Regions from separate parts of the Rossellomorea sp. GCM10028870 genome, predicted to be linked through region 2. Evidence: predicted binding sites of a transcription regulator. Region 2 holds the regulator's gene; the other holds the start of a gene.
The links. Region 2 encodes LexA, which represses DNA repair genes until DNA is damaged. Its sites were predicted from a motif close to CGAACATATGTTCG; they were not measured.

Region 1: the regulator LexA is predicted to act here: its motif matches at 1,533-1,546, upstream of ACFQWC_RS02305 (ImmA/IrrE family metallo-endopeptidase).

What each region holds. Positions count from the first base shown of each region.
Region 1 covers NZ_JBHTGN010000001.1:455,806-459,243, reverse strand. The annotation lists gene ACFQWC_RS02310 (ABC-three component system protein) at 1-1,113, opposite strand, end outside; gene ACFQWC_RS02305 (ImmA/IrrE family metallo-endopeptidase) at 1,562-2,059, shown strand; gene ACFQWC_RS02300 (recombinase family protein) at 2,126-3,438, shown strand, end outside.
Region 2 covers NZ_JBHTGN010000001.1:1,356,705-1,360,142, forward strand. The annotation lists gene ACFQWC_RS07090 (YneB family resolvase-like protein) at 67-717, opposite strand; gene yneA (cell division suppressor protein YneA) at 729-1,055, opposite strand; gene lexA (transcriptional repressor LexA) at 1,212-1,832, shown strand; gene glnA (type I glutamate--ammonia ligase) at 1,949-3,283, opposite strand; gene ACFQWC_RS07110 (MerR family transcriptional regulator) at 3,321-3,438, opposite strand, start outside.

The sequences.
Region 1 (3,438 bases), 900 kb from region 2:
TTTATCTGCAAGGATATGGAAACTCCCTCTCATCACATACTGTTCTATACAATTTTTACGTATATAAAGTTGCATATCTTGAATTTTATTGTAGAGTTCTTTTCCTTTTTTTACTTTCATCAAATCATTATTATCAAATTCTTCTTCCATTATCATCTCGAATTGTCTTTCCCATTCTTCTGCAAGTCTTTCTTCGTATTGTTCCAATTCACCCACAAACAAAAGGTCATCCCTTATCCATCTAGATCTCTGAGTATATGCTCTGTAGTAATCATTTATAGCATGTTCAATTCTTTTATTAGAAAGGGTAATTATTTTTAGTTGATCGACAAATAATCGGTTATCACTCTCTACATTTATATCAGATTTTTTTAATGATCGATAATCAATAGGAAGTGAATCTTTATTCATTTGATCCCTGAGATCATTTATGTAATCTTGTATCTCAAAACCAGAGATTAGTTGTTTATCGTCCATCATCATACTTTGTATCACTCTATTTAACCACCAGCCTTCTAACCTTTCAAATACTGCTTGAAGGTGTGATCTTCTAACAGCTAATTTTAATTTTTGCTTAATGGACTCGATTACTTTTAAAATATTCAAGTTATTATCAATTATTTGTATCGATTTTAGCAATTTCAATTGATCTTCATGCTCTAAAGACTGGAATGCAGCAAAATTTTTTATGTGTTCTTTACTATTTGAACTACTTATATAATTAATCATCTTGTTATGTGCTTCATTTACGTTTCTGTTATTATCTGCTCTTAAATATGAGGCAATTGAATTTTCTGGAGCAGTAGAGGTAGTAACTAGGCTTAAAACAATCCTCTCAGGTACTATTTGCTTTCCCTTCGTTAATTCACTCCATACTCTAATGGTTTTCCAAAATTCTTTGCTACTATCACTCAAAGAAGCTTTTTCATTTATAGAGTGTTTAGTTTGTATGATTTCTTTTATATCACCTGATGCCTCAAATTGAACATCATCTAATTGTTCGATTGCAATATCTTTATCTAAGTTATCCTCTTTCAAAGATAAATTAAGTGCACATCTAATTTGAAATAAGTATCCAATAGCTTGTCCTCCAGCTGAAAACTTAGAGCTCATCTAATACCTCCCACAGTAATAATACATTACTATTTTAGTTATATATTACTATATTTTTACATAGGATTTCATTAAAAATTTCAAATAATTCCAAAACAAGAACGTGCGTTTCTTCAATGTTTACGAGGGGGAGAAAATTGTTACCACTTATTAAATCACAAATTATAGCGACTATTCTAATAATTATTAAAGAAAGTCACGATTTACAATGAACTACTGTGCAGTTACCAGTTGAAGCAGAACATAATCTTGCTTGCAACATAATCGGACTGCTGATCCAAAAACTCCGTTATCATAAATTCTCTTATTCCGCCCAGAAGGAACTCTACATGAAGACTACCAAAAAAAATTGAAATATTTGTAAAATTATAACTAAAAGTATAAAAATTTGTGTAATCTATTCTCCATTCTTGATAACACGAACATATGTTTGTATAATATTCCCGAGGTGAGCAAATTGTACCAATTAACATACAGGACCACCGGGTTAGAAGATTGGGTTTCTCGGTTCTATTCTAGGATCGGAATAACAAATCCAAATTCAATTAGTGAGGAACGAATATCTAGGTTCCTTGGTATCTATGTGAAGAAGAAACCTATACCAAGTAGCTTCCACGTGATTGGTAGATACCAAGACATTGTAATCGATAGTAGAGAACCGATAGAAAAACATAGGGAGATTTTCTTTCATGAATTATGCCATATCCTTAGACATTCAGGCGTTCAAACAATTATGCCTGCTTCGTTTAGAGAGCTACAGGAATGGGATGCACATCATTTTACTCAGTATGCAGCTATCCCCTATCACATGATTAAATACATTCCTATCAATGACCGAGATGTGATTAAACAAATGACTGATATGTTCTTGGTATCTCCAGAACTATGTGAAGAACGATTAGAACAAATTATTCGAAGAAATCAAATTCAAAGAAGCATTTACTAAATTACCAATCTCTCTATTTTATTGTTCTTAATTTACAAGTATTTTAGTTTTAAAGGAAGTGATTGAATGAAAGCAGCAGTGTATGTCCGTGTTAGTACTACTGAACAAGCCTCCGAAGGCTACTCTATTCGTGCACAGACAGACCGTTTAAAAGCTTACTGTGTGTCCCAGGGATGGGATATATTCGAAATCTATATCGATGATGGTTATAGCGCAAAAGACACCAACCGGCCTAATCTGGAAAGAATGATGAAACATATTGAGCAAAACTTAATAGATTGTGTCCTGGTTTATCGCCTGGATCGTTTGACTAGATCAGTACGGGATCTTTATAACATTTTGGAAACGTTTGATAAAAATGATTGCAAGTTTAAATCAGCTACCGAGGTTTATGATACGACCACTGCAATGGGTAGAATGTTCATTACCATAGTAGCTGCATTAGCTCAATGGGAAAGAGAAAATACCGGTGAAAGAATCCGCATGGGTATGGAACAAAAAGCACGAGAAGGAAATTGGGTAATTAATCGATCTCCTTATGGTTATGATTTAGATAAAGAAAACAAGACGCTTACTATCAATGAAGTAGAAGCTCTTATTGTAAAAGATATATTTAATTACTACCTTAAAGGGAAAAGTACAATTAAAATTGCTGTAGAATTAAATCGGTTAAATATCCGAACAAGGAACGATGTAATTTGGAGTGGCTTTAGAGTCAACTACATCCTTTCCAACCCCCTTTACATAGGAACCATGAGATATAACTTCAGAGTAAATAAAGAAAATTACTTTGAAGTAGAAAATACTCATCCTCCTATCATTTCCAAAGAAATTTTTGAGAATGTTCAGAGGATTAAAGAAAGTAGAAGTACATCACATCCAAGGGCAGCTACAAGTAAATTTATTTTTTCCGGAATAGCAAAATGTGCACGATGTGGATCCCCTCTATCAGGTAAACATGGTTATTCGAAAAGAGGAAATAAAGAATATCGTTCTCGAGGCTATATCTGCAATAGGAAAGTTGTTGGAGAATGTAATCAACGATCTATGGCAGAGCGTTATATAGAAACTCAGTTCATCAAGTATCTAGACACATTAAATATTAACCCTGATATTGTTGATGACATTACTCATGAAAATGAGATTGATGATAGCCAGGATAGAATGGACTTATTAAATAAAGAATTAAATGAAATTGATAAACGGAAGAAAAAGTGGCAATATGCTTGGGTAAACGAAATGATTAGTGATGAAGATTTTTCTGTTCGAATGGAAGAAGAAAATACTAAAGAGGAAGATGTAAATAAGCAACTATCTTCTCTTCAACCGGCTGGGGAAAAAATGAACACCGAAGATCTTTCAGAAATTCTCCTAGACAT
Region 2 (3,438 bases):
AACACAACTGAAAGTTAAGCGTCATACTATCGTCATGTTACTAGATTAAAGGAGATAAAACAAGAGTTACGCATTTTCCAATGAAGCCATATATTCTTTAAAACGCCTATGTACGGTAGCTTTGGAGACGTCATACCCAAACCCTCTTAGTGTAGCTGCAATTTCAGCAAAAGTCAGTTCATTCTTTCTTAACCTGACAATTTCCTCAACGGGTACTTCAATCCGCTCTCTTCCATCTAGATTCCCTTTATTCTTTAGATTTTTATGAGGTTGAAAACCATTTTCCACTGCCCTTTTCATTCCTCGTCTGATTTTCAAATTATGGAGTTTCCTTTGGTATTCTTCAACCATGCTCACGATATTAATCACCATGGAATCTGATTCAGATAAGTGAAGCTCGCCACTATGTGTTTGACTAATAATCTTAACTTCCTCTTTTAATAGACAATGAATGAGGGCAATTTTTGCATTTCCCCTGCCAATCCTTGTTTCGTCCTGTATGAGAACAGCCGCAATCGACTCACCTTTAATCAAATCAAGAAGTTCCAGAACACCAGGACGATCTAATTCAAAACCGCTTGCTTGATCTTTTATGATAGCAGCCACTTCGTATTGGTGTTCTTGTGCTAATTTCACTAATTCCTCTTCTTGACGTTCCAAAGATGTTTCCTGTGTGTCTTTCTTTGTACTTACTCTGCAGTAAATTACTGCCTTCATCTTCTATCCCTCTATTCTTCGTTCATTACCAATTCATAATCTGAATGGGTGGATAATGTCGGATTTTCTATAGGTAACACAAGTGATTCACCGGGCTTGATCGAGAATGATGTGAGATTATTTTCCTCTCCTACCCAAGCGATAAATTCTTCCACTGTCATAGAGTATTCTTCATTATATTGTTTGGCAATAGTCCAGAGCGTGTCTCCATCCTGAACGGTGATACTTTGATAAGACGGTTGATCTGCCATGACAAATAGTAAATAGGCTGCAGAAAAAAGCGCTAAAACAAATAATATAATAATGTAAGAGAAACGATTCCAAATGTGTGATAACATAAAAAATACCTCCATACGAATGTTTGTTCTGTTTTGTTATTTTTATTGTAATACGAACATTCGTTTGGTGTCAACAGAAATTCGAACTTATGTTTGTATCAGCTGGAAAGACATGCTATAATGGGAACATAAGATCTATAATAGAGGTGCGTGAACATGACAAAATTGTCTAAAAGACAGCAAGACATACTAGAATATATTAAAATTGCAGTAAGAGAAAAAGGATATCCACCTTCCGTCCGGGAAATCGGGGAAGCCGTTGGTCTTGCTTCTAGTTCCACCGTACACGGACATCTGGCCAGGTTAGAGAGTAAAGGCCTCATTCGCCGGGATCCCACCAAACCAAGAGCCATCGAAATTTTAAATCTTGAAGAGGATACGATTCCACGCCAGCGAGTTGTGAACGTTCCTTTAATCGGTAAGGTTACAGCAGGTCAACCCATCACTGCTGTCGAGAATGTAGAAGAATTCTTTCCACTGCCTGAGCGTATGGCACCTTCTGATGAACAGGTCTTCATGCTGGAAATCATGGGTGATAGTATGATAGAAGCCGGGATCTTGGATGGGGATTTCGTTATCGTGCGTCAGCAGCAAACAGCGAACAATGGAGATATCGTCGTAGCGATGACCGAGGAAGATGAAGCGACTGTAAAACGTTTCTTTAAAGAAAAGGATTATGTTCGATTACAACCAGAGAATTCAACAATGGATCCGATCATTTTACGAAATGTATCCATTTTAGGAAAAGTTGTCGGAGTTTATCGTCAAGTACATTAATAGGTTTAAGCCGCTATGTTTAATAGCGGCTTAATTTTTTATGTAATTTGGAAGACTATTAAAGAATAAAAAAGCAGTGGGTCGTAGCGTTTTTGCTACGACCCACTGTTTAAGGATTAATACATTTGAATGTATTGCTCGCGCTCCCATGGGTGTACTTGTGTACGGAACATATCCCATTCGATTTCTTTCGCTTCAACGAAGTGTTCGAAGATGTGTTCTCCAAGGGATTTAACGATTACTTCATTTGTTTTAAGGTTTTCTAATGCAGCGTGTAATGTTGCTGGAAGATCTACGATTCCTGCTTCTTCACGCTCTTTTTTGTCCATGACATAAATGTTGCGGTCGATTGGCTTAGGAGCTGGAAGATTATTTTTGATTCCATCTAATCCAGCTGCCAGTAATACAGCCATCGCCAGGTATGGGTTAGCCGCCGGGTCAACACTACGAACTTCTACACGTGTGCTTAATCCACGAGAAGCAGGGATACGGATTAATGGGCTGCGGTTACGAGCAGACCATGCAACATAACAAGGAGCTTCATATCCAGGTACTAAACGTTTGTATGAGTTTACAGTCGGGTTCGTGATCGCTGTAAAGTCAGTGGCATGTTTAATGATACCTGCAAGGAATTGACGAGCTGTATCGCTTAATTGCAAATCTCCCTTTTCATCAAAGAAAGAGTTTTCCCCATTTTTGAATAGGGACATGTTACAGTGCATTCCTGATCCATTTACACCAAATAGTGGTTTTGGCATGAATGTAGCGTGCAAACCATGCTTACGTGCAATCGTTTTAACTACTAGTTTAAATGTTTGGATATCATCACATGCTCTTAATGCACTTGCATATTTAAAGTCGATCTCATGTTGACCAGGAGCAACTTCGTGGTGAGATGCTTCGATTTCAAAGCCCATTTCTTCTAGTTCTAATGCGATATCACGACGGCAGTTCTCCCCTAAATCTGTAGGAGCTAAATCGAAATAACCACCGTTATCGTTTAATTCTAATGTCGGCTCACCGTTTACGTCTAATTTAAAGAGGAAGAATTCTGGCTCAGGTCCTAGATTGAAGTCAGTAAACCCCAGCTCTTCCATTTGGCTTAAGATGCGCTTTAAGTTGTTACGCGGATCTCCTTCGAATGGAGTGCCATCTGGATTGTAGATATCACAGATTAGACGGGCTACTTTTCCTTTTTCAGCTGTCCATGGGAATACTAACCAAGTATCTAAATCAGGGAATAGGTACATATCTGATTCTTCGATACGAACGAATCCTTCAATTGAAGATCCGTCAAACATCATCTTGTTATCTAATGCCTTTTCAAGTTGACTCAGAGGGATTTCTACGTTCTTAATCGTCCCCAGAATGTCAGTGAATTGCAGTCGAATGAACTTTACACCTTCTTCATTCGCTAATCTTAGAACATCTTCTCTAGTATACTTTGCCATTTACGTATTTCCTCCTCAAGATTATTAAAGGTTTTATTTAATGAAAAAAGCGAGACATGTCACCTTGACGCAAAGATGCTTTAGTAAATCGACCAGAATGCATCAATTCATTTCGGAGTAATTTACGCAGCTCGTCATCAGATAGATCTTGTCGT